4 regions of the Massilia sp. 2TAF26 genome follow, and region 1 is predicted to be linked to each of the others. Evidence: predicted binding sites of a transcription regulator. Region 1 holds the regulator's gene; each other region holds the start of a gene.

What was found. Region 1 encodes LexA, which represses DNA repair genes until DNA is damaged. Its sites were predicted from a motif close to ACTGTATNNNNATACAGT; they were not measured.
Region 2: the regulator LexA is predicted to act here: its motif matches at 4,516-4,533, upstream of AB4Z32_RS15890 (putative DNA modification/repair radical SAM protein).
Region 3: the regulator LexA is predicted to act here: its motif matches at 3,131-3,148, upstream of AB4Z32_RS03990 (DNA topoisomerase IV subunit B).
Region 4: the regulator LexA is predicted to act here: its motif matches at 1,184-1,201, upstream of AB4Z32_RS02870 (ATP-dependent helicase).

What each region holds. Positions count from the first base shown of each region.
Region 1 covers NZ_JBFRFV010000044.1:11,645-19,444, reverse strand. The annotation lists gene rpsR (30S ribosomal protein S18) at 1-60, opposite strand, end outside; gene priB (primosomal replication protein N) at 80-364, opposite strand; gene rpsF (30S ribosomal protein S6) at 398-781, opposite strand; gene lexA (transcriptional repressor LexA) at 1,065-1,706, shown strand; gene AB4Z32_RS26055 (tetratricopeptide repeat protein) at 1,812-2,576, opposite strand; gene AB4Z32_RS26050 (tetratricopeptide repeat protein) at 2,651-3,460, opposite strand; gene AB4Z32_RS26045 (tetratricopeptide repeat protein) at 3,481-4,284, opposite strand; gene AB4Z32_RS26040 (cystathionine gamma-synthase family protein) at 4,367-5,608, opposite strand; gene purF (amidophosphoribosyltransferase) at 5,667-7,190, opposite strand; gene AB4Z32_RS26030 (CvpA family protein) at 7,222-7,710, opposite strand; gene AB4Z32_RS26025 (SPOR domain-containing protein) at 7,715-7,800, opposite strand, start outside.
Region 2 covers NZ_JBFRFV010000014.1:69,816-77,615, reverse strand. The annotation lists gene epsC (serine O-acetyltransferase EpsC) at 1-645, shown strand, start outside; gene AB4Z32_RS15900 (TraB/GumN family protein) at 649-1,668, opposite strand; gene AB4Z32_RS15895 (UdgX family uracil-DNA binding protein) at 1,763-3,277, opposite strand; gene AB4Z32_RS15890 (putative DNA modification/repair radical SAM protein) at 3,274-4,503, opposite strand; gene AB4Z32_RS15885 (alpha/beta fold hydrolase) at 4,657-5,457, shown strand; gene AB4Z32_RS15880 (M16 family metallopeptidase) at 5,462-7,800, opposite strand, start outside.
Region 3 covers NZ_JBFRFV010000003.1:74,118-81,917, reverse strand. The annotation lists gene AB4Z32_RS04015 (antibiotic biosynthesis monooxygenase family protein) at 125-454, opposite strand; gene AB4Z32_RS04010 (NIPSNAP family protein) at 451-780, opposite strand; gene AB4Z32_RS04005 (ArsR/SmtB family transcription factor) at 859-1,536, shown strand; gene AB4Z32_RS04000 (hypothetical protein) at 1,549-1,908, opposite strand; gene AB4Z32_RS03995 (gamma-glutamyl-gamma-aminobutyrate hydrolase family protein) at 2,084-3,037, opposite strand; gene AB4Z32_RS03990 (DNA topoisomerase IV subunit B) at 3,278-5,278, shown strand; gene parC (DNA topoisomerase IV subunit A) at 5,336-7,669, shown strand; gene AB4Z32_RS03980 (DsbC family protein) at 7,730-7,800, opposite strand, start outside.
Region 4 covers NZ_JBFRFV010000002.1:162,894-170,693, forward strand. The annotation lists gene AB4Z32_RS02855 (chromate transporter) at 1-317, opposite strand, end outside; gene AB4Z32_RS02860 (hypothetical protein) at 372-542, opposite strand; gene AB4Z32_RS02865 (hypothetical protein) at 738-926, shown strand; gene AB4Z32_RS02870 (ATP-dependent helicase) at 1,228-3,333, shown strand; gene AB4Z32_RS02875 (SIR2 family NAD-dependent protein deacylase) at 3,654-4,484, opposite strand; gene AB4Z32_RS02880 (phosphohydrolase) at 4,471-5,082, opposite strand; gene AB4Z32_RS02885 (CaiB/BaiF CoA transferase family protein) at 5,162-6,391, opposite strand; gene AB4Z32_RS02890 (enoyl-CoA hydratase/isomerase family protein) at 6,403-7,179, opposite strand; gene AB4Z32_RS02895 (MFS transporter) at 7,245-7,800, opposite strand, start outside.

The DNA of each region.
Region 1 (7,800 bases):
CTGTTTACGCTTCAGTTTTTCCTTGGCTTTGTTTTTGTCGAACTTTTTACCGAATGCCATTTTAGGCTCCTGTATCTATCTAAATGAAATCAATGATGTGAAACACCAGGGCTTTGCTGTTGCGGTTCTTCCTGGCCATGAACCCTCGAAACTCGTAGACGGCACCGAGTTCGGCGTCGGCAAATCGCTTCGAAACATCGCCCGCGGCCAGCGCGGTGATCTCGAATTCGACCTGCCTGGCAATCCCTGCTTCCACCTGCTGCGATCCATGTTGCAGGATGCCGCTGACGATGGGGATGCCGGCCGGGGTGTAGCGCAGGGCATCGCGTTCCGCGATGCTTGCGACCAGCAACAGCTCGTTCACTGCCCTTGCGCGCTTCTTTCTTAAGATTAAGAATTAAGCGGCTGCGGCCGGAGCAGCTGCCTGCTCGGCGCGATGGCTCTTGGCTGCGTCTTCGCGCTGCACCGATTTCATCATCGGCGACGGCGCGGTTTCGGCCTTCTTCATCTTGACGGTCAGGTGACGCAGCACGGCATCATTGAATTTGAATGCGGTTTCCAGCTCGACCAGGGTCTCGTTGTCGCACTCGATGTTCATGCAGATGTAGTGTGCCTTCGGCAGCTTCTGGATCTGGTAAGCCATTTGACGGCGGCCCCAGTCTTCGACGCGGTGGATGTTACCGCCGCGCGAGGTGACCGTGGTCTTGTAGCGCTCGATCATCGCCGGAACCTGCTCGCTCTGGTCCGGGTGGACGATAAACACGATTTCATAATGACGCATGCAACACTCCTTAAGGACGTTTAAACAAATGCCCACCTCGGCGTCAAGACGAGTGTGGGAAGGGAAAGCCCGACATTATAACCGCAAAAACGTCAAGAGCTCAATCGCCATTTCGAGGCCGCGTTGGCGGCCCGGCTTGCCTACCGAGCATCGGCTGTGCCCGGCAGGCAAAAAAAACCGGCAAATCGCACGGATTCCCCTTGCGCCCGGCGCAATACTGTACAAAAATACAGGGTATCGGGTTCGCCCCGCACTACCGCTCACCTACGAATTAATCTTTGACATGCTCAAGCTCACCGCACGGCAAGAACAGATCCTCAACCTGATCAAGGAAGCGATCGACAACACCGGTTTCCCGCCGACCCGCGCCGAAATCGCGCAGGAGCTGGGCTTCCGCTCGGCCAATGCGGCCGAGGAACACCTGCAGGCCCTGGCCCGCAAGGGCGCGATCGAAATCTCCCCCGGCACCTCGCGTGGCATCCGCCTGGTCGGCGCCGCAGCCGAACCCGCTCCGGCACCGGCAGTCCCGGCCGCCCTGCTGATGTCGCTGCCGCTGGTCGGCCGCGTCGCCGCCGGTTCGCCGATCCTGGCCCAGGAACACGTCGAGGCCACCTACTCGGTCGACCCGGCCATGTTTTCGAGCAAGCCCGACTTCCTGCTGAAGGTCAAGGGCTGGTCGATGCGCGACGCCGGCATCTGCGACGGCGACTTCCTGGCCGTCAAGAAAGTGGATTCGGCAAAGAACGGCCAGATCGTGGTCGCCCGCATCGGCGACGAAGTCACCGTCAAGCGCTACCGCAAGAGCGGCGGCACCATCGAACTGCTGCCGGAAAACCCGGACTTCTCCGTCATCACGGTCGATCCGCACACCGACGAGTTCGCGCTCGAAGGCCTGGCCGTCGGCCTGCTGCGCTCTTGGCACTGAGCTGGCACTAAGCCGGCACCGAGCCGGCACTAATTTTTGCCACTTGGCAAAATAAACGCCCCGCCCGGCTTGCGCCTGCGGGGCGTTTCTCATTCGGCGGACGGCTTACTTCGTGCCTGCGCCGTTATAGTTGTTCTTGCGCGCTTCCAGGTCCTTCTCGCGTTCGGGCGTCGGCCCGCTCTTGACGATCTCGTTGTGCTGGCTGACATAGGCGTCGGTGGCGTCGCGCCAGACCGTGAAGTCGGCCACGACCATCTTGGCGCTGATCCTGGCGTCTTCCGACAGCCCCTCCTGCACCGCGTCCAGGTGCTTGCTTGCCGTCTCGTATTCGGCCTTGGTCATCAGTTTACGGATGTCCTCGGGAATACGCTTGCTCAGCGGGGTGACCGCATTCAGGTGCTCGGCATAGCGGTTGTAGCAATCCTGCCAGGTCTTCATCTTCGCGCTGTAGCGGTCGATCTCCTCGGTCTGGCGCGACACCGCCGGGAAGCGCGGCGCCGGGCAGCGGTACTCGTCGGTACGGACATCCGAGCCGTCGTATTTCGTCATCCAGTAGTCGATGTCGGCGCGGCGGACCTCGCGCTGCTTCATCATCTCGAGCGAGGCGATGGCGACGGCATTGCCTTTGGCCGCCGCCTTGCGGAACCAGGCGGTGGCCTTGTCCATGTCGATGGCGCCGGCTTCGCCGTAAAAATACATTTCGCCCAGGTGCTGCTGGGCCGTGACGTTGCCGGCATTGGCCAGCCTGGTGTACTTCTGCAGGGCTTCTGGATAAGCCTTCTTGGCGAACAGGGCGTCGGCATCGGCCAGCTCGTCGGCACGGACGGAGCCGGCCGCCAGCAATGCGACGCATAACAGGAGAGTCTTCATGGAAAAGAGCTGTGAAGCAGGGCTGTGAAAAAGAAATTTATCATACCCCCACAGCCCTGCCAGCTCAACAATCCTTACTTGTTGCCGCCCCACGAACGCTGCGGACGCGGCGCCTGCTCCCCCATTTTACGCAGGTAGGAATCATTGGCTTCCCGTGCGTGCTGTTGCTCGTCGTTATGGCGGCGCTTGTCGTCCTCGGTCCTGGCGTTCGCCTCGTTGACAAACTTTTCGGTGGCCGCGTACCAGGCGTCACGGTCGCCGGCAAAGGCCAGCGCCTCGGCCTGGCGGCGCATGGCGGCGCCCGTCAGGGCATCGTTGACGCGGCCGGCCGCCTGCTCGGCCTCACGCGGACTCATCAACTTGAAGACGTCGGGCGGGATACGTTTGCTGCCTTGCGGCGCCTGCTTCACGTTGGCGACGAAATCGTTGTGGCAGGTTTCCCACTGGGCGATCTCGGCCTGGATGCGGTTAATTTCCTCATTGGTCCTGGAGACCACCGGAAGCTTCGGTATCGGGCAGGCAAACTTGCCCGATACCAGCTCCTCGCCCTTGTAGCCGCCGGTCCAGTAAGCCAGGTCGGCGGCGCGCTCCTCGCGCTGCTTCAGGATCGCCAAGGTCTCCTTCGCGCCGCCATGCCCGCCGGTGGCGGCCTTCTGCAGCCAGGCCTGCGACTTGCCCAGGTCGGGCGCGGTGCCGTTGCCATGCCAGTACATCTCGCCCAGGCGGAACTGCGCCTCGGCATTGCCGGCGTTCGCCAGCTTCGTCAAGATCGGCAAGGCCTTGTCGTATTCCTTCGCGCGCAAGGACTTTTCGGCATCGCCCAGATCGTCGGCCCGCGCCATCCCGGCGGCCAGCATCAGCACCGCAAATGCAAGTCGTTTCATCGTCGCTCCCGATACAAGCCTTATTTGCCGGTCGACGCGGGCTGGGCAAAGGTGGCGCCCTGCGTGACCCTGCGGTTGTATTCGTTGCTGGCATCGGCCGCGCGCCGGTTCTCGACGTCGAGCTGGCGCTTGTTCGCCTCGCTCTTGGCATTCGATTCCGCCACGAAGGACTGGGTTGCCGTGTACCAGGCGTCGCGCTCCGAGGTGAAATTCAGCGCCTCGGCCTGGCGGCGGCTGATCACGGCCACCGTGACGTCATCGATGCGGGAGGCGGCCTGCTCGGCTTCGTGCGGGCTCATCAGCTTGAGGATGTCGGCCGGGATGCGCTTGACGCCCGGCGGCGCCTGGTTCACGCCGGCCACGAAGTCGTTGTAGCAGGTTTCCCATTGCGCGATCGCGGTGCTGACCCGGTTGATGTCCTCATTGGTCTTCGACACCTGCGGGATCTTCGGCATCGGGCAGGCGTACTTGCCCGTCACCAGGTCATCGCCCTTGTAGCCGGTCCAGTAAGCCAGGTCGCCGGCACGCTGTTCGCGCTCCTTGAGGACCGCCAGCGACTCCTTCGCGCCGCCATGGCCGGACGCTGCGGCCTTCTGCAGCCAGGCCTGCGACTTGCCCATGTCGACCGCGGTGCCGTCGCCATACCAGTACATTTCGCCCAGGCGGAACTGCGCTTCGGCATTGCCGGCGTTCGCCAGCTTCGTGTAGATCGGCAAGGCCTTGCCGTATTCCTTGGCGCGCAAGGCTTTTTCGGCATCGCCGAGATCGCCGGCCCAGGCCATCCCGGCGGCCAGCATCAGCACCGCAAATGCAAGTCGTTTCATCGTCTCTCTCCACATGATTGGTGAGAGCGATCATAGACTTGCCTTTGTTTTATGACAATTCGCTATGGATAAAACGCCGTGTTCAGTCGGCCAGCGCGTTGCCGAAGTCGGCCAGCAGGTCCGCCGTATCCTCGATGCCCACCGACACCCGGATCAGGGATTCGGCGATGCCCATGCTGGCGCGGCGCTCCGGCCCCATCTCGAAGAAGATCGTGTGCGCGACCGGGATCACCAGGGTGCGGGTGTCGCCCAGGTTGCTGGCCGGGATCGCGATCTGCAGGCGGTTCAGGTAGTCGAAGCAGTCGATGCCCTCCTTCAGCTCGAAGCTAAACAGCGAGCCGTAGGCACGGAACAGGCTGGTAGCGATGCCGTGCTGCGGGTGCGAAGGCAGGCCCGGGTAGTGGACGGCGGCGACGCGCTGGTCGACTTCCAGCATCTTCGCCAGCGCCAGCGCGTTGGCGCAGGTGCGGTCCATGCGCAGGGCCAGGGTCTCGGCGCCGACGGCGATGTGGTGGGCGGCCTCCGGCGCCAGCGAGGCGCCGAAGTCGCGCAGCGATTTGGCGCGCAGCTGGGCCATACCCTGGGCCTTGGCCGGCTGCTTGCGGAAGTTCGGCGCGATGTTCGGATAGGCGCTCCAGTCGTACAGGCCGGTGTCCGTCAGGGCGCCGCCCAGCGCCATGCCGTGGCCGCCGATCGACTTGGTCAGCGAATTGACCACCAGGCCGGCGCCGACCGCCTTCGGGCGGAACAGCCAGGGCGTGGTCATGGTGTTGTCGACCACGTAGAGGATGCCGCGCTGGCGGCACAGCTCGCCGATGCGCGCGAGATCCGCGATCTGAGTGCGCGGATTGGCGATGGTCTCGACGAACACCAGGCGCGTGTTGGGCTGCAGCGCCGCTTCGACGTTGGCGACGTCGGTGGCATCGACGAAGGAGACCTCGGTGCCCTGCCCCGCCACCGTGTTCCACAGGCTGTTGGTATTCCCGAACAGGAAGCTGGACGAGACCACGTGGTCGCCTTCCTTCAGCAGCGCCTGGGCCAGCGCGCCGATCGCTGCCATGCCGGTGGCGAAGCACAGGGTGGCGACGCCGTCTTCCATCTTGGTGATCTTGTCTTCCAGCGCCGACACCGTCGGGTTGCCCTGGCGGCCGTAGCGGAAGCCCGGTTCCTTGCCCTGGAAGACCGAGGCCAGCTGGCGCGCGTCGCCATAGCCGAAGGCCACCGAGGTGTGGATGGGCTTGTGCAGCGAGCCCTGCTCGATGGTCTTGCGGCGGTCGTTGTGGAGGATGGTGGTGGTGAAGCCGTAGTTGTTCGTGTCGCTCATGATCGTGTCGGTACAAATGAAAACGGGCGCCCGAGGCGCCCGTACGATGATACGTGATTTACTCCGCCGCTACCGGCGGGTTCAGATTCAGCTGGGTCCGCACCAGATCCTCGGACGACTTGCCCGAGCTCTTGTGGCGGTGGTTCTCCAGCCTGTCCAGGTACTCCGGCGAGATGTCGCCGGTGATGTAGACGCCGTCAAAGCAGGACGCCTCGACGCTGGTCAGCGCCGGATTCACGTCCATGATCGATTTCTTCAGCGCCTCGATGTCCTGGTAGACCAGGCGGTCGGCCGTGATCTCGCGGCACACCTCTTCCACGGTGCGGCCGTGGGCGATCAGCTCGTCGCGGGTCGGCATGTCGATGCCGTACACGTTCGGGTACAGCACCGGCGGCGCGGCCGAGGCGAAGAAGACCTTGCGGGCGCCCGCTTCACGCGCCATCTGCACGATCTCGCGGCTGGTGGTGCCGCGCACGATCGAGTCGTCGACCAGCAGCACGTTCTTGTCCTTGAACTCGGAAGCGATCGCGTTCAGCTTCTGGCGCACCGACTTCTTGCGCATGCCCTGGCCCGGCATGATGAAGGTGCGGCCGATGTAGCGGTTCTTGATGAAGCCTTCGCGGTACTCGACGCCCAGTTTCAGCGCCAGCTGGATCGCGGCCGGACGCGAGGAGTCCGGGATCGGCATCACGACGTCGATTTCCTCGACCGGGATCTCCTCGCGGATCTTGTCGGCAAGGTATTCGCCCATGCGCAGGCGGGTCGCGTAGACCGAGGCGCCGTCGATGACGGAGTCAGGACGGGCCAGGTAGACGTATTCGAAGGCGCAGGGATTCAGCGACGGGTTCTCGGCGCACTGGCGCGAATGCAGCTGGCTGGCGTCGTCGATGAAGACCGCCTCGCCCGGCGCGATGTCGCGCACGAAGCGGAAGCCCAGGCCCTCGAGCGCCACCGATTCGCTGGCGACCAGGTATTCGGGGCCGTTCTCAGTCTCGTTCACGCCCAGGCACAGCGGACGGATGCCGAAGGGGTCGCGGAAGGCCAGCAGGCCGTGGCCGGAGATCTGGGCGATCACGGCATAGGCGCCGCGCACGCGCTTGTGCACCATGGCAACCGCCTTGAAGATGGCATCCGGATCCAGCGAGTAGCCGTCGGCGGCGGTCTGGATCTCGTGGGCCAGCACGTTCAGCAGCACTTCCGAATCGGAACCGGTGTTCACGTGGCGGCGGTCGATGCGGAACAGCTCGTCCTTGAGCTGGGCCTGGTTGGTCAGGTTGCCGTTGTGCGCCAGCGTGATGCCGAACGGCGCGTTCACATAGAACGGCTGCGCCTCCTCTTCGCTGGACGAGCCGGCGGTCGGGTAGCGGCAGTGGCCGATGCCGGAATTACCCATCAGCGAGCGCATGTTACGGGTGCGGAACACGTCGCGCACCAGGCCGTTGGCCTTGTACATCGAGAACATGCTGCTATGGTTGGTTGCGATACCGGCCGCATCCTGGCCGCGATGCTGCAGCAGCAGCAATGCGTCATACAGCAACTGGTTGACGGGGGCTTGCGAGACGACGCCGACGATGCCACACATGGTGCGCTCCTAAACAGCTGATAATGAAAAATTAATACTGCACGTGCTGCGCGAAGGCAGCCGGCAAGAAAGGCTTGACCGTGCGCGCCCCGGTTTCCGCCATGGGAGAGAGCAACGCGTTTTTCCAGAAAGCCTGTTGGGGAATGGAAGTCATCCCACACAATATGACGCCGGCCAGCACGATTACAATCCCCCGGCCCAGTCCGAACAGGCCGCCGAGTCCGCGGTCGGCCAGCGAGAGGCCGGAAGCCTCGATCAGCGCGCCGATCGCCAGGGCCAGCAGGCCCATCAGTACACGTACGCCCAGGAATAGTGCAACGAAAGCAAGGATCAGCCTCAGCGACTCGCCCGGAACCACCGATGGTAGCATGGGCGCCAGCTTCGCACCGAAGGCGTTCGCCACCACGAAGGCTGCGACCCAGCTCACCAGGGACAGGATTTCCTTCACCAGCCCACGCATGGTGCTGATGACGACCGACGAGATCAGGATGAACAGGACGATGTAATCGAAAATCGTCACGGCTTCAAACAGGGGTCATGAAGCCCGACAGGCCGATGCGGCCCAGCTTGGCGCGCACTTTCTCGGCCTCGTCCTTGCTCAGGGGGCCGA
Region 2 (7,800 bases), on a different contig from region 1:
AAGCAGCGCACCGACGGCGACATCGCCAGCCAGGCCATCGAGGCCACCCGGTCCTTCAGCGCCGCCTTGCCGCAAGTCCGCATGGAAATCGACAGCGACGTGCTGGCCGCCTACCAGGGCGACCCGGCAGCGCGCAGCGTCGACGAAGTGCTGCTGTGCTACCCCGGCGTGCTGGCGATGATCCATTACCGCCTGGCGCACCGCCTGTACGAACTCGGGCTGCCGCTGCTGGCGCGCATCATCTCCGAACTGGCGCATGCCGCCACCGGCATCGACATCCACCCCGGCGCGAAGATCGGCACCGGCTTCTTCATCGACCACGGCACCGGCGTCGTGATCGGCGAGACCGCCGTGATCGGCCAGCGCGTGCGCCTGTACCAGGCCGTCACCCTGGGCGCCAAGCGCTTCCCGACGAATGCCGACGGCAGCCTGCAGAAGGGCCTGCCGCGCCATCCGATCCTGGAAGACGACGTCGTGATCTACGCCGGCGCCACCGTGCTGGGCCGCATCACGATCGGCAAGGGCGCGGTCATCGGCGGAAACGTCTGGCTGACCCACGACGTGGCGCCAGGCGCGCGTGTGGCCCAGGCCGCTTCGCGCGAAGAAGTGTTCGAGACCCTGGGTTTGCCTGGCGATCCGGGCTGATCGTTATTTGGGGTTCTCGACCGTATAACCCTTGGCCTGCAACTCGGCCAGATAGCTCTTCGGGCCGAGCACCTGGCTCATCGACAGCAGCGCGAAGGTGCTCGCATTCTTCGCGAGCGCCCGTTCCGCCGTCTTCATCCATGCCACCCGGCCGCGTTCGCGCATGTCCTGGAAGGCCGGATTATTCCGAGCGAACGAACCGTTCATCATGGCGTCGTTGCAGGTGTCTTCGCGCTCGGCATAATCGAGCTTGCCGATCTCGGCGATGTTGCCGTTAGCCCAGGCATTCGCGCGCAATTTCATCGCATCGATATCGCCTTCGAAACTCTCCAGGGTCTTGGTGAAGCAGGCCACGTCTTCCATCTGCGACTTCTTGAAGTCCTTCAGCGCCTCGCGCGGATGCTCGAGCGTGACCGAGACACCGGTGCTGGTGAGCTTCACGTCGTGCTTCCTGGCGATCTTCTCGATCTGATCGGCGACTTCCCCTCCTTTCGACAGCCCGCTTTTCTTCAGCCCCGCATCCAGCAACTCCTCGGCGGCGAAGAAGGGACGGTAACGCTCGACGCCGTCGTCGCCGCCGATGTATTTCTGCTTCAGCACAGTCCAGCGTCCATAGACATCGGCCGGCAGCAGGTCGTGCAACTCGGCGCCGTCCGGGTTCTTCTTCAGGCCGATCAGCGATGGCAGCATGCTCAGTCCGCTCATCCAGCCGACCGTGACGCTGACCCCGGGACGCAGCAGCACCTCCTGCGATTGCGCCACCAGGCGTTCGACCCGTACCGAATCCCATTCCATCTTTTGCGGCAGCGGCGAATGCATGGCGAACACCCACATCACGTGGCCATCCTTCGAGACTTTCCAGAGACCGGGACCGGGACGCTTGCCCGAGACGACGACCGTGGCGGGCGCCGCGTCGAGCTCCTGCCCGGCGGGCGCGGATGCGGGCGGCGGATCGGTCTGCGCCAGCGCGGCGGCGCCGAGCAGGCTCAGGGACAAGGCACAGGCAAAGCGTGCGGCAAGCATCGGAGAACCCCTTATTGTTGTGTTGCCAAAGCTTAGCTAACTGGCATCAAGAGGGCTACTCGCGTAACAGCTTGTCACAAAGCATGCATATCTGTCAGTCGGCAGCGGGCGGCTCTTCCGGCTGCCGGTCCAGCAAACCGTGGGCCAGCTTCAGCCCCTCCACCATGGCCTGGAAGGCTTCGCGCTTGGCGTCCTCGCCCGGCACCCGCAGCACGTAGGAGGGGTGATAGGTGGTGACGATCCAGTGGCCTTCGTGGAAGACCGGCTTGCCCATCGCGTTCTTCAGCGTCACGTTGGCGCTACGCATGACCGACTTCAGGGCGGTCGCGCCCAGCGCCACGATCACGGCCGGTCTTACCTGGGCCAGTTCCTTGTCGAGCCAATAGTGGCAGGCTTCGATTTCCTTCTGCGCCGGGGTCTTATGGAGGCGCCGCTTGCCGCGCGGTTCCCACTTGAAGTGCTTGACGGCGTTGGTCACGTAGATGGTCTCGCGGTCGACGCCGGCCGCCTCGCACACGCGGTCGAGCAGCTTGCCGGCGGGGCCCACGAAAGGCTGGCCGGCCAGGTCTTCCTGGTCGCCCGGCTGCTCGCCGACGAACATGATCTTCGCCTTCTTCGGCCCTTCCCCGCCGACGGCCTGGGTGGCGAACTGCCACAGCTCGCAGCGCCGGCACTCGTCGAGTCTGGACGGCTGCTGCCGCTCCGGCTGGGCATCCTCGGGGGCGATCGGGATGGTCGTGCCCTTGCGCTGGCCCACCGCCTCGTACTGGCCGATCTTGCGCGCCCCCATCGCTGCCTCGGAAATCATGTGCGGCACGATTTTGCCTTCTGGCAAATTTTTCCAGCGGTCCGATGTGATGTGCTGGCGCATCACCTCGGCATTCAGGCGCGCCGGATTGAACACGCTACGGTAGTAGGTCAGCCACAGGGCCTCGCCGGTATCCTCCAGGTCGTCGGAATTCTTCACCAGCGGGCCGGTATTGTGCAGGGTCTGGCCATCCCACAGTACGCTGGCCTCGGGCGTGGCGATCATCCAGCTGACCTTGCCCATACGGGAAATAAAATGCTCGGCGACCTGGGGCAGCACGTCGTGGCGCGGCTCGTACCAGGCGACGAAGCGTGGCGGCCCGGCTTCAGGCGGGCGTTCGCGGAATCGGATATAGGCATGCATGTCGTGTTCCTCGCGGCGCACCGCCTTCACCATCGCATGCAGGCGCGCGCCGTCTTCGTCGGCCGGCGACTGCACCTCGTGCTCGCCCTGCTGCCAGCGCCAGATCACGCGGTAAAGAAAGGCCCAGCGGTCCGGCACGCGGCAGCAGGCGGCGCTTTGCAGCATGTCCATCAGCGAGCGCGGAATGCTCGGCGCGCCGTGTTTCGGTCCGTGGCGCGCCGGGTCCGATGCGGGCGGCGGCAAGTCGGAAGGATTATGCGGCTGCTCGGCCGTGGACGGCGCACCCGAGAACAGGTCGCCGCCGGCGTAGGGCGTGCTCCAGGTAAGCAGCTCCGGCGGCACGTCGTGGACCAGCAGTTCGCGCGCCGCCTCGCGCCATTCGGCGAAGGTCTCGACCAGCAGCGGCTGGCCCGCACGCTGTCGGTCGATCGCGCTCATGCCGCCTGCAGCTCCGGCCACAGCTTCATCTGCTGCGGGGCATCGGCCATGTTCCGCCGCAGCAGTTCGGAGGACGCCGCGTCTTGCGCCGGCTTGTAGTCGGCGGTGACCACGAAGGGCGCCAGCTTCTTCAGGCTGCAGCGCAGGCGCGACAGATCCTCCCAGCGGATCCGGCGCAGGCGGCGCAGGTCGATGAGCCGTTTGGCCGAACGCAGGCCGATGCCGGGTACGCGCGCGATCATGGCTTCGTCGGCGCGGTTCAGGTCGAGCGGGAAGTGCTCGCGGTTGCCGAGCGCCCAGGCCAGCTTGGGGTCGATGTCGAGCGCCAGGTTGCCCGCCTGCGGCATCAGTTCGCCGGCCGTGAAGCCATAGCCGCGCAACAGGAAATCGGCCTGGTAGAGGCGGTGCTCGCGCAGCAGCGGCGGCGGCGCGGACGGCACGCTGGAGGGGCTCTGCGGGATCGGGCTGAAGGCCGAGTAGTAGACCCGCTTGAGCTTGTAGCTGCCGTACAGGGTCTGGGCCGTGTTCAGGATGGTCTGGTCGTCGCTGGCGTCGGCGCCGACGATCATCTGGGTGCTCTGCCCGGCCGGTGCGAAGCTAGGGGCCTTCGGGTGCTCGTCCTTCTCGTCGAGCTTGGTGCGGATGGCGCCCATCGCCAGCTTGATCGTGTGGACGCTTTTTTCCGGCGCCAGGCGGGAGACGCTGTCCTGGGTCGGCAGCTCGATGTTGACCGACAGCCGGTCGGCGTACTTGCCGGCCAGCTCGATCAGGCGCGGGTCGGCATCCGGAATCGTCTTCAGGTGGATGTAGCCGCGGAACTTGTGCTCCTCGCGCAGACGCCGCGCGACCTCGACCAGCTGCTCCATCGTGTAATCGCTGGACTGGATGATGCCCGAGCTGAGAAACAGCCCGTCGATGTAGTTGCGGAGGTAAAAATCCTGGGTCAGCTTGACCACTTCGTCGACCGCGAAGCGGGCCCGCGGCACGTTCGAGCTGCGGCGATTCACGCAATACTGGCAGTCGTAGATGCAGAAGTTGGTCAGCAGGATCTTCAGCAGCGATACGCAGCGTCCGTCCGGCGTGTAGCTATGGCAGATACCCATGCCGTTGGTGGCGCCCAGGCCGTCCTTGTCGGCCGAATCCCGCTTGGGCGCGCCGCTGCTGGCGCAGGAGGCGTCGTATTTGGCGGCATCGGCCAGGATCTCGAGCTTGTCTTTGAGTTCCATTGCGCAGTAAATACTGTATGGATGAACAGTATAACGCAGTTCATGCCGGCACGGCGGTACGTAGACGCACGCAATGGAAGTTCAGCGCATGCGTTTGCAACATTAGTAAACTGTGATAGTTTGCAATTTGTTTTTTGGCGAATCTGAGTACCAATGTCTGTCCAATTCCGCAATAACGTCCACGTCGCCGGCGCCGGCCACGCGACCATGGTGTTCGCCCACGGCTTCGGCTGCGACCAGACCATGTGGCGCTTCCTCGCCCCCGCCTATGAAGGGCGGTTCCGCACCATCCTGTATGACCTGACCGGCAGCGGCGATTCCGACCGCACGGCCTATGACCGCGCAAGGCATGGAAGCCTGCATGGCCATGCCGACGATTTGCTGGAAATACTGACCGCCTGCGCGGCCGGGCCGGTGATCTTCGTCGGCCATTCGGTCAGCGCCACGATCGGCATGCTGGCGGCGATCAAGGCGCCGGAGCGCTTCGCTGCGCAAGTCATGGTGGGGGCGTCGCCCTGCTACATCAACGACGGCGATTATGTGGGCGGCTTCAGCCGCGAGGATATGGACAACCTGCTGGCGTCGATGGACGACGATTTCCCGAGCTGGTCACGGCGCATGGCGCCCATGCTGATCGGGGCGAAGCGGCCGGCGCTGACCGCGGAGCTGATGGCCAGCTTCATGCGCAACGACCAGGGCATTGCCCGCCATTTCGCCCGCGTGACCTTCCTGTCCGACCACCGCGCCGACCTGGCTCGTTCGACCGTGCCGTCGCTGATCCTGGAATGCAGCGACGATCCGCTCGTCCCGCGCGAGGTCGGCCACTACCTGCTGCGCCACCTGCCGAACAGCAGCCTGGACGTCATCGACGACGAAGGCCACTGTCCGCACATCAGCGAGCCGACCGCCAGTTCCCGGGCGATCGATGCCTTCCTGGCGCGGACGCTCGGCTGAGCGCTCAGCGGACCGGCTTGCCGTCCGCGTCCAGCACGGTCACCTCGCCCCAGCCCAGCTTGCGGATACCCGGCTCGACCTTGCGCAGGTCGCCGATCACCAGCCACACGACTTCGTCCGGATGCACGTAGCGCGCGCCGGCGCCGGCCAGCTGCTTGTCGCTCAGCGAGCGCATGCCGCCGGCGTAGCGGTTCCAGTAATCGTCCGGCAGGCCGAGGTTGATGCTGGTGATGGCCGCGCCTTCGAGCGCATCCAGGGTGGCGAAGCGGCCCGGCAGGCGCGAGGTCACGTTGCGCATCACGCTGTCGAATTCCTCGCCGGCGATCGGACGCTGGCCGGCGATGTCGCGGATCTCCTTCGACACTTCCTGCATCGCCTCGACCGTCTTGTCGGTCTGCACCGGCGCGATCGTCAGGAAGCTGCGCTGGCCGCGCATGTCGATCATGCGGGCGGTGGTGCCGTAGCTCCAGTGCTTGTCGAGGCGCAGGTTGCGGTTCAGGCGCGAGGTCGCCATGCCGCCGAAGTCGTGCATGACGGCCTGGATCGCCAGTTCGTCCGGCTGGCCGGACGGCAGCGAGACGTGGGCGGCGACGATGGTCGACTGCGGCGCCTCCGGCTTGTCGATCAGGTAGATGCGCTTGCCCGCGGTGGCCGGCACGCTCGGCACCTGCTTGGCGGGAGCGCTGCCGGCCTGCCATTTGCCGAAGCTCGACTCCAGCGCCGGCATCAACTTTTCGAGGGTGGTGTCGCCGGCCACGACCAGGGTCGCGCTGCCCGGACGGAACCAGGCGTCATGCCAGCGCGCGACGTCGTCGCGGCTGATGGTCCGGGTGCTGGCTTCGGTGCCGGAAGCCGGACGGCCGTAGGCATGGCCCGCGCCGTACAGGATGCCCGGGATCACGCGCACCGCGAGGGCGCTCGGCTGGGCCTTCTCCTGCCCCACCTGGGCCAGGCGGCGCTGCTTGGCCAGCTCGACCTGGTCCTGCGGGAAGGTAGCGTTGAGGGCGGCGTCGGCCATCAGCGCCAGCGACGGCGCCAGGTTGGCGCTGGTTGCCTTCAGGCGCAGCACCGACTGGTCCTGGGAGGTGCCGGTGCTGATGTCGGCGCCCAGCGATTCCAATGCGTCGGATAACTGGAACGCGTTGCGCGCCTTGGTCCCCTTGTCGATCAGGCCGAGGCTCAGCGACGCCAGGCCTTCCTTGCCGGCCGGGTCGGCGGCGGCGCCGGCATCCAGCACCAGCGCGGCGTTAACGATCGGCGCGCCATGGCGTTCCAGCAGCACGACCTTCAGGCCGTTCTTGAGCTGGGCGCGCTGCATGGCCGGGAAGCTGACGTCGGGCGCCTGGCCCAGGGCCGGCAACTGCTTGCGGTCGAAGCCGGATTTGACGGCCGCCAGTTTCGGATAAGGCTTGACCGTCATCGTGTAATGATGCCCGCTGAGCCAGCGCTTGCCGGCCGCCTTCACGTCCGCCGGGGTGGCGCTGGCCATCTGCTCCAGGCGGGTCAGGTAGGCGTCCGGGCTGCCGCCATAGGTCATGCTCTGGGCCAGCACGTCGGCGCGGCCGCCGAAGCCGCCCAGGCGCTCCAGGCTGCGCGAGAAGTCGGCCAGCTCGCGGGTCTTCACGCGCGCCAGTTCCTCGCCCGTCGGACCCTTTTCCAGCAGTTCGCCCACGATGCGGTCGACTTCGCGTTCCGCATCGAGCTGGTCGGCGCCGTTCTTGAGCGTGACCGTGATCCCGAAGGTGCCGCCCAGTTCACTGTCCTGCATGCCGGCGGACACGCCGGTGGCGATGCCTTTCTCGTACACCAGGCGCTTGTCGAGGCGCGCGCTCTTCGAGCCGGCCAGCACGTCGGCCAGCAGCTGCAGGCGCGCCACATCCGCATCCTTCCAGGCGGCGGCGTGCCAGCGGCGGTAGACCCGCACCTGCGGCACCTGGTCTTCCATCTCGTCGCGGATGTCGCGGTCGAGCACAGGGATCCAGGTCTCGGTGCGCGGCAGCGGCGGTCCCGGCGGCAGCGCGCCGAAGTACTTGTTCACCAGCTCGAGCGCGCGCTCGGGCGTGATGTCGCCGGCCAGCGACAGCACCGCGTTGTTCGGGCCGTAGTAGGTGCGGTACCACTCGCGGATGTCTTCCAGCGAAGCGGCGTTGAGGTCGTCCATGCTGCCGATCGTGGTCCACGAATACGGGTGCGAGTACGGGTACATCTTGGCCGCGAATTCGTAGCGCACCTTGCCGTAGGGCTGGTTGTCGCCTTGCCTCTTCTCGTTTTGCACCACGCCGCGCTCGCGCTCGAGCATGGCCTGCGAGATGTAATTGCCGAGGAAGCCCATGCGGTCCGATT
Region 3 (7,800 bases), on a different contig from region 1:
TGACGATGCATGGCAAGTGCGGGCAAGGCGCGAGGAGGCCGCATGGCGAGCCATGCAACGACGAGCAACGCAGCACCCGCTTGCCAGGCGCGTCAGGAGCGACTCCGGCCTACTGGGATAGGTTCTAGGTATGCGACGGCACCTGCTCGCGGTCGTGCAAGCCGTAGTCGCGCACGACCTCGGCCACGCGCAGGCGGTAGCCGCGGAACACGCCCTGCCGCCCGCGCGCCTGCGCTTCCCGGTGCGCGGCCTGGGTGCGCCAGCGCCGCACCGCCTCCTCGTCGCGCCAGAACGACAGAGACAGTAGCCTGCCCGGCCGGCTCAGGGATTCGAAGCGCTCGACGGAGATGAAGCCGTCGATGGCCTCCAGTTCGGCGCGCAGCGCGGCTGCGGTACCGAGATATTCCTGGCGGTGCGCCGGGTCCGGATCGACTTCGAAGATCACGGCGATCATCGCTGCGGCTCCGACTGGAAAGTGCCTTCCACCAGTTCAGTGAAACTGCGTTCCTCGCGCAGGATGAATCTGCTTTCGCGCGCGAAAGTGAAGTTGGCACACGCTTCCTCGTCCTGCCTCAGGCGAGCGCGGTAGGCCTCGTAGGCGGCCAGGCTGTCGAAGCCGACCAGGCCCCAAGCCTCGTAATTCGTGCCCTCGTGCGGCAGGAAGTAGCCGAGCAGGCGTCCGCCCAGCCGAGGAATGATGCGGCCCCAGTTTTCCGCGTAGCGGCGGAAGGCCTCTTTCTGGATGGGGTCGATTTCGTAACGGATGAAGCAGGTAATCATGGTGATGTGGACTCCTTGTGATGGACAGGGCCACTCTAGTCCTTTGCCATCCCCCGATGCTTCGGTTAGCATCGAAGCATGAGGGACGGACCGAACATCACGAATATCGCCGCCATGATCGGCGACCATGCGCGCGCCGAAGTGCTCACCGTTCTGATGAGCGGCATGGCGCTGACCGCGACCGAACTGGCGGACGCCGCCGGCGTCACGCGCCAGACCATCAGCGGCCACCTGGCCAAGCTGCAGGATGCCGGCCTGCTGTCCGTCGAGGCGCAGGGCCGGCACCGCTACTTCCGCATCGCCGATGCCGAGGTCGCGCAATTGCTGGAATCACTGATGGGCGTGGCCTTCGGCACCGGCGCCGTGCGGATGCGCTCCAGTCCGCGCGAGCCGGCGCTGCGCAAGGCCAGGGTCTGCTACGACCACCTGGCCGGCGAGCTGGGCGTGCTGATCTACGAGCGCCTGGCGCAGCGCGGCGCTTTTTCTCTCGGCGCCGATGGCGTCATGCTGACCGATGCGGGCCGCGGCGCGGTGCGCGCCCTCGGCATCGATCTCGACAGGCTGCCGGCATCGCGCCGGCCCTTCTGCCGCACCTGCCTGGACTGGAGCGAGCGCCGCCATCACCTGGCCGGCCAGCTCGGCACGCTGCTCCTCGACCGCTTCCAGCAACTGGGCTGGGCCGGGCGCGTGCCGGACTCGCGCGTGCTCGCTTTCACGCCGGACGGCGAAGCGGCCTTGCGCGCCTGGCTGGACTGAACTCCCGCCGGCTCAGGTGGCCAGCGCCGGGGTCTTGAAGATCCCCGGACGCAGGATGTGCGACAACAGCGGCCGCCTGGCTGGCGCCGGCATGCGGCTGTCGACCAGGTCTTCCCACTTCACGCGCAGCTGCTCGCAGGTGGCGCGCAGCACCGGCTCGGCGTCCGGCAGGCGCGCCAGGGCATCGAGGTGGCGCTCGATCACGGCAGCCAGTTTGACGCAGGGACCTTCGTCGTCGGGATTGCGCGGGTCGCGCTTGGCGCTGCGGATCGTGTACTGCGACATCAGGTGCAGCAGGGCCGCGATCAAGAGGGCGTGGCGGGTACTGGGGGTGCCGGATGCGGGGGTGTCGTCCAAAAAATCGTCGTCCATTGGGCCTCCTTGCTTTCATGAGAATGATTCTCATTTAGATTATGGAGGCAGTTTGATGGCTGTGCAAGCGAAATACGTCGTTGCCGCGCATGATCTCGTCGTCCCCGCGAAGGCGGGGACGACGGTAACAATAGCGGGAACGACGGTGGTCAATCGCAGGGACGACGGTAGTTATTTAAAGCCGCGTCTCGCGCGCAGCCCGCAAAAACTCATCCAGCACCGGCGTGCAATCCAGCAGCTCCGTCCCCTTCGCCCGGTGGAACTCCGGATGCCACTGCAGCCCCATCACGAAGGGTGCGCGCTGGTAGCGGATCGCTTCGACGATCCCGTCCGGGTCCGACATCGCCTCGACGTGGATGTCGCGGCCCAGGTCCTTGACGGCCTGGTGGTGGATGGAATTCACGATCGGGCGCTTCTGGTCGGGGAACATCTTGCCCAGCGAGGAACCGTGCGGGAAGACGATGGCGTGGCGGTGGGCGTCGTAGTCTTCGTGCACGTGGGCCAGGGCATCGGGGACATTGGTGGCGACGTCCTGGTAGAGGGTGCCGCCGAAGGCGACGTTGATCAGCTGGCAACCGCGGCAGATGCCGAGCACCGGCTTGCCGGCGTCGACGAACTCGTGCAGCAGCTCCAGTTCATATACATCGCGCGCGCGGTCGCCGTTCCATTCGGGCCTGGTGGGCGTTTCGGAATAGGTCATCGGCGAGACGTCCGCCCCGCCCTGCAGCACCAGCCCGTCCAGGTGGCGCGCGTAATGGCGCATGGTGATGTTGCTGGGGTGGAGCAAACCACCGGTGTTCACGGTCGGCACCATGAAGACCAGCACATCGCGCGACATCACCCATTGCGCGATCGACTCTTCGAGGTATTGCAGGTTCTTGCTGCGCAGGCCGACGGCGCCCGGTTCCGGATGAAAGATGCGGGCGGAAACGCCGATGCGCAGGGTGCGCCGCATGAAGTCGCGGCTGAAGCGGTCGCTGAGGGCGCGCCAGCGCGAACGCAACACGCGGCCGGCCAGATTCAAGGGTGTATCGCCCTGCCGCAGGTAGCGCGACGCATTTCCAGACGCGCGCCGGTCAGGCACGCGCGGCGACCCCGCAGTTTCACGGTCTTCATTGTCCTCTGCCATGAACTCACTATAGCCCTGCCATAGGCGCGCACGATTCCCATTTACAGAATCTCACATCCAGCACTTGCAAACTTCGGCGCAACAGGCAAAAATACTGTATTTCCATACAGTGTTGCGTTAGCCACTCTTCCCAAAAAGCGCGTAAGCACCGACACTGGCGCCTTTTGCCGCGTCGTTTGGCGTTCTCATTTCCGCCCGACAAGATAGAATGCGCAGGCATTCGACATACAACTATCCAGCATGGCCACCAAGAAAACTGCAACCGACTACAGCGAATCATCCATCCGGGTCCTGAAGGGACTGGAGCCCGTCAAGCAGCGTCCGGGCATGTACACGCGCACCGAGAACCCGCTGCACATCATCCAGGAAGTGATCGACAACGCCTCGGACGAGGCGCTGGGTGGTCACTGCAAGAACATCGCCGTGACGATGAACACGGACGGCTCGATCACGGTCGAGGACGACGGCCGCGGCATCCCGGTCGGCATCCACCCCGAGGAAGGCGTCTCCACCGTCGAGATCGTGTTTACGCGCCTGCACGCGGGCGGCAAGTTCGACAAGGGTTCGGGCGGCGCTTACGCCTTCTCGGGCGGCCTGCACGGCGTCGGCGTGTCGGTCACCAACGCGCTGTCGAAGCGCCTCGAAATCACCGTCTGGCGCAAGGACGAGCAAGGCAACGGCGTGCACCAGCTGGCCTTCGAGCACGGCGACGTGGTCGAGCCGCTGAGCTCCAACCCGGCCGAGCGCGGCGGCAAGAAGAACGGCACCCGCGTCACCGCCTGGCCGGACGGCAAGTACTTCGACTCCCCGACGATCCCGATGGCCGAGCTGCAGCGCCTGCTGCGTTCGAAGGCCGTGCTGCTGCCGGGCGTCACCGTCACCCTCACCAACGAAAAGACCGGCGATACGCAAACCTGGCGCTACGACGAAGGCCTGCGCGGCTACCTGCTTGAAGCGCTGGCCCAGACCGTGGGCCAGGGCCAGACCGTGATCCCGCTGTTCGAAGGCGCGCAATATGCGGCTGCAGGGGATGAGGGCTTCGCGGAAGGCGAAGGCGCGGCCTGGGTCGTGGCCTGGACCGAGGAAGGCGCCGTGGTGCGCGAATCTTATGTCAACCTGATCCCGACGGTCAGCGGCGGCACCCACGAATCCGGCCTGCGCGACGGCCTGTTCGGCGCAGTGAAGAGCTTCGTCGAGATGCACTCGCTGCTGCCGAAGGGCGTCAAGCTGCTGCCGGAAGACGTGTTCGCGCGCGTCTCGTTCGTGCTGTCGGCGAAGGTGCTGGATCCGCAGTTCCAGGGCCAGACCAAGGAGCGCCTGAACTCGCGCGACGCCGTGAAACTGGTGTCGACCTTCACCCGTCCGCCGCTCGAGCTGTGGCTGAACCAGCACGTCGACTACGGCAAGAAGCTGGCCGAACTGGTCATCAAGCAGGCGCAATCCCGCCTGCGTTCGCTGCAGAAGGTCGAGAAGAAGAAGTCCTCGGGCGTGGCCGTCCTGCCGGGCAAGCTGACCGATTGCGAATCGACCGACATCACCCGCAACGAACTGTTCCTGGTCGAGGGCGATTCCGCGGGCGGCTCGGCCAAGATGGGCCGCGACAAGGAATTCCAGGCCATCCTGCCGCTGCGCGGCAAGGTGCTGAACACCTGGGAGACCGACCGCGACCGCCTGTTCGCCAACAACGAGATCCACGACATCGCGGTGGCGATCGGCGTCGACCCGCACAGCGCGGACGATACGCCGGACCTGTCCGGCCTGCGCTACGGGAAGATCTGCATCCTTTCCGATGCGGACGTCGACGGCTCGCACATCCAGGTGCTGCTGCTCACTTTGTTCTTCAAGCATTTCCCGGCCCTGTTCAAGAACGGCCACGTGTGTGTCGCGCGTCCGCCGCTGTACCGTGTCGACGTGCCGGCGCGCGGCAAGAAACCGATCCAGAAGCTGTACGCGCTGGACGACGGCGAACTGCTGGCGATCGAGGACAAGCTCAAGAAGGAAGGCCTGAAGGAAGGCGTGTGGAGCATCTCCCGCTTCAAGGGTCTCGGCGAGATGAACGCCGAACAGCTGTGGGAAACCACGATGAACCCGGATACCCGCCGCCTGCTGCCGGTGGCCTTCGGCGACTACAACCTGGCCGAATCGTCGGCGCGCTTCAATATGCTGATGGGTAAAGGCGAAGCCGCCGCCCGCCGCGCATGGCTGGAAGAGCACGGTAACGAGACGGAAGCGGACATTTGATGCGCACGTAATGCGTGGGCACGGCGTGCCCACGCACCGAATACGAATAGATAGAACATGAGCCAAGCAAGCCTCTTCGAACAACAACACGAGCCGGCCGGCATTGATGCCGAAACGCTCACCCTTTCCACTTTCGCCGAGCGCGCCTACCTGGACTACGCGGTCTCGGTCGTCAAGGGCCGCGCGCTGCCGGACGTGTCCGACGGCCAGAAACCGGTCCAGCGCCGCATCCTCTACTCGATGAACGAACTGGGCCTGGGCCCGACGGCGAAGCCGCGCAAATCGGCGACCGTGGTCGGCGACGTGCTCGGTAAGCTCCACCCGCACGGCGACCAGTCCGTGTACGATGCGCTGGTGCGCATGGCCCAGGACTTCTCGCTGCGCTATCCGCTGATCGACGGCCAGGGCAACTTCGGCTCGCGCGACGGTGACGGCGCGGCGGCAATGCGCTACACCGAAGCGCGCCTGACGCCGGTATCGCGCCTGCTGCTCGACGAGATCGACATGGGCACGGTCGACTTCCAGCCGAACTACGACGGCTCCAGCGAAGAGCCGCGCACCCTGCCGGCCCGCCTGCCGATGCTGCTGCTGAACGGCGCCTCCGGCATCGCGGTCGGCATGGCCACCGAGATCCCCTCGCACAACCTGCGCGAAGTGGCGGCGGCCGCGGTGGCGATGATCCGCAACCCGAAGATCACCCACGCCGAGCTGATGACGCTGGTGCAGGGCCCCGACTACCCGGGCGGCGCCCAGATCATCACCCCGGCCTCGAACATCGCCGACATCTACACCACCGGCCGTGGCTCGCTGAAGGTACGCGCACGCTGGAAGATCGAGGAACTGGCGCGCGGCCAGTGGCAGGCGGTGGTCACCGAACTGCCCCCGGGCGTGTCGTCCCAGCGCGTGCTGGAAGAGATCGAAGAACTGACCAACCCGAAGATCAAGGCCGGCAAGAAGACCCTGCTGCCCGAGCAGCTGGCGCTGAAGCAGACCATCCTCGGCGCGCTGGATGCCGTGCGCGACGAATCGGGCCGCGAGGCCCCGGTGCGCCTGGTGTTCGAGCCGAAGTCGAAAAACCAGGACCAGGCCGAGTTCATGCTGATGCTGCTGGCGCATACCTCGCTGGAGACCTCGGCCCCGATCAACCTGGTGATGATCGGCGGCGACGGCCGTCCGCGCCAGAAGGGCCTGACCGAAATCCTGCAGGAGTGGATCGACTACCGCTTCGTGACGGTGCGCCGCCGCACCGAGTTCAAGCTCGGCAAGGTCAACGACCGCATCCACATCCTGGAAGGCCGCGAGACCGTCCTGCTGAACATCGACGAGGTCATCGCCATCATCCGCAACTCGGACGAGCCGAAGGCCGCGCTGATCGAGCGCTTCCGCCTGTCGGAGCGCCAGGCCGAGGACATCCTCGAGATCCGCCTGCGCCAGCTGGCGCGCCTGGAAGCGATCAAGATCCAGCAGGAGCTGGCCGAGCTGCGTGGCGAGAAGGAAAAGCTGGAAGACATCCTGAACAATCCGTCTTCCATGAAGCGCCTGATCATCCGCGAGATCGAAGCCGACTCGAAACAGTACGGCGACGACCGCCGCACCCTGATCGAGGAAGCGCAGAAGGCCGTGGCCGAACAGAAGATCGTCGACGAGCCGGTGACGGTGATCGTCTCCGAAAAGGGCTGGGTGCGCGCGCGCACCGGCATCGGCCACGATCCTGCGCAGTTCACCTTCAAGGCCGGCGATTCGCTCGGCTCCGCCTTCGAATGCCGCACCATCGACAACCTGCTGTGTATCGGCGACAACGGCAAGGCCTACTCCGTGCCGGTGGCGGCGCTGCCGGGTGCGCGCGGCGACGGCGTGCCCATCACGACCCTGGTCGACCTGTCGGGCGGCGGACGCATCCTCTACTACTTCGCCGGCAATGCCGAGACGCGCCTGCTGCTGTCGACCACCGCGGGCTTCGGCTTCATCGCCAAGGCCGGCGACATGGCGACCCGCCTGAAGGGCGGCAAGTCCTTCATCACGCTGGACGACGGCGCCGTGCCGCTGGCCCCGCGCGTGGTGCCGGATACCGCCGGCGCGGTGGCCTGCCTGTCCGAGAAAGGCCGCGTGCTGGTGTTCGGCATCGACGAGATGAAGGTGCTGACCAACGGCGGCCGCGGCGTGACCCTGATGGAGCTGGAACCGAAGGAAACCCTGCTCGCAGCCCAGCCGATCAACCAGAAAGGCCTGAACGTGATCGGCACCTGGGCCGGCGACAAGCCGCGCACCGTGGAGCTGTTCGCATCGGGCCTGGAGCCGCACTTCGGCAAGCGGGCACGCAAGGGCAAGCCGCTGTCGGCCAAGCTGAAGGCGAAAGACCTGTCGATGCGTACGACCGGCGACGGCCAATAAAAAAGTGACGCCCGTCGCTACCCCGGCGGGCGTCACGAACAGAATGGCATCCAACCGACTTTACGGTTTCGTAAGCTTGCGCAGGCGCGCTTCCAATGTCGCCGCGTCGAAGCCACTGCCGCTGCGCGATC
Region 4 (7,800 bases), on a different contig from region 1:
ACCAGCACCAGCGGCAGGGCCAGCAGCCCGGCCAGGGCGGTCATGGCGCCGGGCAGGCCGAAATAGCGGCCGCCGATCATCAGCGACAGGTTGACCACGTTCGGGCCCGGCATGATCTGGGCGACGGCCCAGTCTTCGATGAATTCCTCCTGGGTCAGCCAGCGTTTGCGCTCGACGAGCTCGCGCTGGACGACGGCGAGCACGCCGCCGAAACCTTGCAAGGCCAGCAGCGTGAAGGAGATGAAGAGGTCGGACAGGGATTGCGGGCGGGGCGGGGAGCCGGGCTCCCCCGGCAGCGGATGCGGCGAGGTAGTCATGCACCGATTATCGCGCTGCGCCCACCCTCCTGTCCATGTGGCAGTGGCTGAGCTTTAGCCGCCGCCGATGCCGCGCATCACGCGGCCGGAACCTTCGCATTCCGGGCAGATCTTGCCGTCGGCCAGCTTGCCGCTGCCGCCGCAGGTCTCGCACAGGTCCTCGCCCGCGCCCGGGGTGCCCGGTTCGGCTTCGTCGCCCGGTTTCAGGTCGGGATCGGGAGTCATGGCCATGGGGTCCTCGCTGGTGATGGTTGACGGGATCATTCTAGGCCGGGCGGCGCGGCGGCGGCGCACGCGGATGCGCTGCGCCGTCATCTGCGCGTAATATGCGGATGCGATATGTCCTCTTGACTTGCAATTAATCTGGCCGATACTGCATCTGCGGCAAGCGGCCTCGATTCCGATCAAACAGGAGATGCAATGGAGCAAACTAGCCTGACCCAGCGCCTGGATGCGCAGCGCAGCAGCGTCGTCGATCTCGGCGTAGCCTTGCAATCACGCGACGGCACGATCTCGGCCGTGGAATTCCTGCGCTCGCGGGACATCGATCCAGCGGTCATCGAAAGGGTGCTGGGCGAGCCGGAACGCCGCCGCCCGCCCTCCGCTTGAGTGTTTCTGGGGTGTCGTGGTTATGCACAAATTTTTCTGCAATGCATCTTGCAAAAATATTTGAATCGTGCGCCGCTTGACATCGTAAGCCCTTGATTTTGCGTGCTTCACATCCTGCACGCACAATGGGCAAATTGTTGAAAGCCGCATCATTCCTTGCTTCCCGCATGTCAAGGGGGTGCTTTTCCACATGGTTATTCACAGATTTTGTGGATATCTGAACAAGCCTGGCCAGCTTATGGGGCTTGCCTAACTCTACTGGATAAATGTACAGTTCTGGCATCTCCAGACCTGTTGCATTATGCCCGATACCGCCGACCCCAGCGTTTCCGCACCCGCGCTGCATGATCCGCTGCCCGACCCCTATGCGTCCCTGAATCCGGAACAACGCGCGGCCGTCGAACACGACGTCGGCCTCGCCATGCCGCGGCCGCTGCTGGTCGTCGCCGGCGCCGGCTCGGGAAAGACGAATACGCTGGCCCACCGCGTGGCCCGGCTGATCCAGTCCGGCGCAGATCCGCAGCGCATCCTGTTGCTGACCTTTTCGCGGCGCGCCGCCAACGAGATGGTGCAGCGCGCCGGCGGCGTCCTGCAGCGCGTCTTCGGGACCTCGCCCCAGGCGGTGGCGGGCTTGCCCTGGGCCGGCACTTTCCACAGCATCGGTGCCCGCCTGCTGCGCGAGTACGCCGGCCGGATCGGGCTGGAGTCCTCCTTCACCATCCACGACCGCGGCGATTCCGAAGACCTGATGGGCATGGTGCGCCAGGATATTGGCCTTACCGGTGGCCAGAAGCGGTTTCCCTTGAAAGGCACCTGCCTGGCCATCTATTCGCGCGTGGTGAACAGCCAGGACGCGCTCGGCGAGGTGCTGCAGACGACCTTCCCCTGGTGCAGCGAATGGGAGGAGCAGCTGAAACGCCTGTTCGGCGCCTATGTCGACGCCAAGCAGGAGCAGAACGTGCTCGACTACGACGACCTGCTGCTGTTCTGGTCCGAGATGGCGTCCGACCCGGAACTCGGACCGGAGCTGGGCGCGCTGTTCGACCACGTGCTGGTCGACGAATACCAGGACACCAACCGCCTGCAGGCCGCCATCATCCAGGGCATGAAGCCGGACGGGCAGGGCGTGATGGTGGTCGGCGACGACGCCCAGGCCATCTATTCCTTCCGCGGGGCGACGGTGCGCAACATCCTCGACTTCCCGCAAGCCTTCTCGCAGCCGGCCCGCGTCATCACCCTCGACCGCAACTACCGCTCCACCCGGCCCATCCTGGATGCCTCGAACGCCGTTATCGCCGCCGCGCTGGAGCGGCATGCGAAGACGCTGTGGACGGATAAAGTGTCGACGGCGAAGCCGCAGCTGGTGCTGATTCCGGACGAGGCCGAGCAGGCGCGCTGGGTCTGCAAGCGCGTGCTGGAACAGCGCGAAGCCGGCACCAGGCTGACCCAGCAGGCGGTGCTGTTCCGCGCCGCCAGCCACAGCGCCGCGCTGGAGCTGGAGCTGGTGCGCCGGAACATCCCCTTCGTGAAGTTCGGCGGCCTGAAATTCCTGGAAGCGGCCCATATCAAGGACATCCTCGCGGTGCTGCGTTTCGCCCAGAACCCGGCCGGACGCCTGGCCGGATTCCGTGTCGCCCAGCTGATCCCCGGCATCGGCCCGGCGAACGCGGCGCGGCTGCTGGATGCGGTAGGCGAGGCCGTCGATCCGCTTGCGGCCGTGGAAGCCTTCGAAGCGCCGGCGCGCGCCCAGGGCGACTGGGAAGCCTTCGTGGCCCTGTTCCGCAACCTGCGGACGCCCGGGCTACGCTGGCCGATGGACATCGAACTGGTGCGCGGCTGGTACCAGCCCCACCTGGAGCGCCTGTACGACGACGCCCCGGTGCGCGCAGCCGATCTCGAGCAACTGGTGGCGCTGGCCGGCGGCTACGGTTCGCGCGAGACCTTCCTGACCGAGCTGACCCTCGATCCGCCCGAAGCGACCAGCGACCGCGCCGGTCCGCCGCTGCTGGACGAGGATTACCTGATCCTGTCGACCATCCATTCGGCCAAGGGCCAGGAGTGGCAGTCGGTGCACGTGCTGAACGTGGTCGACGGCTGCATCCCCTCCGACATGGCCACCGGCAGCGGCGACGACATCGAGGAGGAGCGGCGCCTGTTGTATGTGGCCATGACGCGCGCCAGGGAGCAGTTGCACCTGGTGGTGCCGAACCGCTTCTTCATCAAGCAGCAGTCGCAGATGGGCGACCGGCATGTCTACGCCCAGCGAACCCGCTTCATCAGCCCGGCGATGCTGAAGCATTACGAGGAATGCGTGTGGGTGAACGGGGATACGCCGCACAGCCGCAAGCCGATGCCGGACGAAGTAAGGATGCTGGTGCGCGAGCGGGCGCGAAGCCGCTGGAAATGAGCTTGGAAAGAATAGTTATCCCCCGTGTCCTACCCTTGTAGGAATTTGCCGCATAGCCATGTCCTGCACAAAACTGGGGCTTAGCTAAGTCCTTGATTTTGCAGGGCTAAGATTTTGCCTGTTGAACGGGCAATTTGTTGAAACCCGCACCAATACTGCCCTCCCGGCTTGTCAAGAGGCGCTTGTCCACAACTTTATCCACATTTCCTGTGGATATGAAAATAAAGGCTGTGGAATCAAGTATTTAGGGCCTGATCTTGAGAAAAGCCTTGGCATTTTCGTCAGGTAAATTCTTGCGCCGGGCGATGGGCCCGGCCGGCTCAGTCCAGATGCTCGCGCAGGCGCCGCAAGGCTTCCAGCGCCCCGGCCGGAATGCCGACGTCGCGCGCGGACGGCACCCGCGGCTCGCGCGGATTGATGCGGACCAGGGGCGCGCTCCGGGACTCGCATATGCGCCGCACCGAGGGCACGTCGGTGCCGGCGCCGAGCTCGATCACCACCAGGCGCCGCGCCTGCGCCAGCCAGCCCTCCAGGCGTTCGTACTGCGCTTCGGTGCGCTCGTCCAGCCAGGCGCCGTCGTTGAACATCAGGACATTCGGACGCGCCAGCGCACCGCAATGCGGGCAGGCCGGCAGGGGCGGGCGCATCAGGCAGTCGGCCGGATCGATCTCGGGGCGGACCGCATCCGCCGGCCAGATCGCCTCGCCGCAGGGGTGGCTGCATTGCAGGTGGTGAATGGAGCCGTGGCATTCGACCAGCCGTTCCTCGGGAAAGCCGGCACGCTGGAACTGGCCGTCGACATTGCTGGTGAAGACGAAGGCGCCCAGCGGCAGGCGCTCGCCCAGTTCGCGCAGGATCGCAAAACCTTCGTGGGGCACCGTGTCGCGGTAGAGCGCCAGCCGGTGTCCATAGAAGCCCCAGGCCAGTTCGGGATGGTGGGCGAAGCTGCGCGGGTTCGCGATCTCGACGAAGCGGATGCCGAGTTCGGCCAGCGGCGGATAGGCGCGCCAGAAACCGTGGTCGCCGCGGAAGTCGGGCAGGCCGGAATCGACGCCGATGCCGGCGCCGGCGCCGATCAGCAGGGCGTCGGCCTCGCGGATCAAGACGGCAGCGCGGGCGATGGCGGCGTCGAATGCCTCAGTCACGGACATCTTCGGCATCGATGAGCCGCTTCTGGTGGTCTAGTTCAGCCAGGAAGCGCTCGGCGGCGACGGTCGGCGGCCACGGTTCCCAGGGACGGCAGCGGTAGCGCGCCGCCAACGGATCCTCCTCCAGCACGGCGGCGCGGATCTTTAAGGTAGTGCGCACCTCTTCTTCCTTCCAGCCGACCACGTGGACGGCCTCGCTGGCGGCGGCCAGGCGGTCGGCCTGCTTGTGCTTCGCGTGTTCGGTGGGTGTCCAGGCCGGCAGGCCGTAGCGCAGGAAGACCATGTGTTCGAGTCTTTGCGTGAGCGCCTTGAAGCCCTCGCCAAGGAAGGGTTTGAGCGGCGACACGGCGTCGAAGCCGAGCAGGCCTTCCTCGGCGTCGTGCAGCAGTTCGCGCAGTTCGATCACCGGGGACAGCGGGATGGGCGAGGCGGCGCGCCGCAGCAGCATCACGCAGATCGAGTGCTGGGCCACCGACAGGGGCAGCGGCCAGGCCGAGTGTCCGCCCCAGCGGTAGGTGCGGGCCAGGCCCAGGGCCAGGTCGGCGTCGTCCCAGTCGAAGGGCGTGGGATTCAGCAAATCGAGCCGTTTGCCGGAAGGCATACGAACCCAGGCACGCAGGTCCTGCACCATCAAGGAAGCCCCATCATTGTTTCAGATGGGGGGATTGTACACGCAGCGCCTAATCCAGCCGGGCTTCCTCGATCACCCCGTCGGCCGCGAAACCGTCGATCTCCTCGTCGCCATAGCCGTACTCCCTGAGCAGTTCGCGCGAATGCTCGCCCAGCATCGGCGCGTGGCGGTCGACGCGGGTGGGCGTCTGCGAAAAATGCACGGGGCAGCCCAGCGCGCGCGTGGTACCGGCCTGGGGATGCTCGACCTCGACCACCATGCCGCGCGCCTCCACCTGCGGATGGCTGAGCGCTTCGGCGATCGTATGCACCGGACCGACCGGCACGCCGGCGGCGTCGAAGGCGGCGATCCATTCGTCGCGCGAGCGTGTCTTCAGCACCGCAGCCATCGCATCGGTGAGCACGCTCAGGTTGCGCATGCGCGCGCCGTTGTCGGCGAAGCGCGGGTCTTCGCGCCATTCCGGGTGGCCCAGCACGTCGGCGATGCGCTCCCAGTTGGCCTGGTTGGCGCCGCCGATATTGATCCAGCCGTCGCTGGCCTGGAAGGCCTGGTAGGGCGCGGTCAGCAGGTGGGCCGAGCCGGTCGGGCCGCTGGAGTGCCCGGTCGCGAAATAGATCGCCGCGTGCCAGTAGGTCTGCTGCAGCGCCGCTTCCATCAGCGAGGTGTCGACCACCTGGCCCTGGCCGGTCTTCTGCTTGTGCGCATAGGCGGCCAGGATGCCGACCACCGCCAGGATGCCGGCATTGATGTCGGCGATCGAGTTGCCGGTCTTGACGGGCGGGCGTCCGGGTTCGCCGGTCACCGACATCAGGCCGGCAAAGCCCTGGGCGATGAGGTCGAAGCCGCCCTTGTCCGCGTAGGGGCCGTCGCGGCCGTAGCCGGACACCGAGCAGTAGATCAGGCCCGGATTGATCTCCCTGAGGGTTTCGTAGCCCAGGCCCAGGCGCTCCAGCGTGCCGCGGCGGTAGTTTTCGGTCAGGACGTCGGCTTCCTTCACCATCCGCAGCAGGATCTCGCGCCCCTTCGCATGCTTCAGGTTGAGGGCGATGCCGCGCTTGTTGCGGTTGAGGATCAGGAAGGGCGCCGAGACGCCGTTGATGCGCGGTTCGCGATAGCCGCGCGAATCGTCGCCGCCGGGGAGCTTTTCGACCTTGACGACGTCGGCGCCCATGTCGGCCAGCATCATGCCGCAGGTGGGGCCGGCCATGATCTGCGCGAGTTCGAGCACGCGCATGCCGGCCAGCGGTCCGGGATGGGGAGTGGTGTTTGTGCTTGTCATGGATGTCGTGTTCAGGAGCCGGACCAGGCCGGTTTCTGTTTATCGAGGAAGGCGGACACGCCGATCTTGAAATCGGCACTGCCGTAGCAGGCGGCCACCAGGTCGTCGCCCTGCGGGACGGTTTCCGCCACCACGCGCCGGATCGCTTCCTTCGACACCCGCTGGGTCACCGGCGCCAGCTTTTCGAGGCGGGCGCACAGCTTGTCGGCGGCATCGTCGAGCGCACCGGCGTCGGCGATCTCGGCCAGGAAGCCGCAGTCGTAAGCTTCCCGGGCCGGGAGCAGGTCGGCCAGCAGCAGCATGCGCTTGGCGCGCGCCACGCCGAAAGCCGCGACCACGCGCGCGGTATTCGCCATCGACAGGCAGTTGCCGAGCGTGCGCGCGATCGGCACGCCGAACGACGCGGTGGGGGCGGCGATGCGGAAATCGCAGGCGGCGGCGATGGCGAGGCCGCCGCCGATGGTCCAGCCGTCGAGGATGGCGACGGTGGGCATGGGCAGGCCCTCGATCTGGCCGATGCGCCGGTCGATCACGCGTTCGTAGGCGAGACCGTCGTCGCCGCCTTCGAAGGTCTTGAATTGTTCGATGTCGGTGCCGGCCACGAAGGCGTCGCCGCCGGCGCCGCGGAAGGTGGTCACGCGCACGTCGGCGCGTTCGGCGATCTCGTCGCAGATGCGGCCCAGCTCTTCGTACATGGCCCAGGTCATGGCGTTGCGCGCCTCCGGGCGGTCGATCAGGATGGATGCGATGCCGTTACGGACGCTCAGTTGTACACGGCCCTTGTTCATGGATTTCCTTTCGCGGCTTGACTGGGCAGCCGGCCGGCCCGGACGGCGCGGCCGGCTGCCATGGCTCAGATGGCGACGGTCGGCTGCGGCTGCAGCGCGCCGTGCGCGGTTTCGTCGAACTGCTTGCCCGGCTTCATGGCGAAGGCGGTGATCGAACCGACGATCATCAGCGCCATCGAGAAGATGAAGGGCGTGTCCCAGTTGCCGGTCTTGTCGATCAGCCAGCCGCCGAACAGCGGGCTGATGATGGCGGCCAGCGCCGAGCCGGTGTTCATCATGCCGCTCGCGGTGCCGGAGAATTTCGGCGCGATGTCCATCGGGATCGCCCACATCGGGCCGATGGTGAATTCGATGAAGAAGAAGCCGAGGCTCAGGCAGACCGCCGAGATCACCAGGTCGTGCACGAACATCAGCGGCACCAGCGAGGCCAGGGTCAGCAGCATGCAGATCACGACCACGTTGCGGCGCGCGGTGTTCAGGTTGCCGGTCTTCTTCAGCAGGTGGTCGGAGACGATGCCGCCCAGTGCATCGCCGACCACGCCGGCCAGGAACACGCCGGCCGAGAAGATCGCCGACTTCTTCAGGTCGAGCTGGTAGTTGTGCAGGAAGTACTGAGGAATC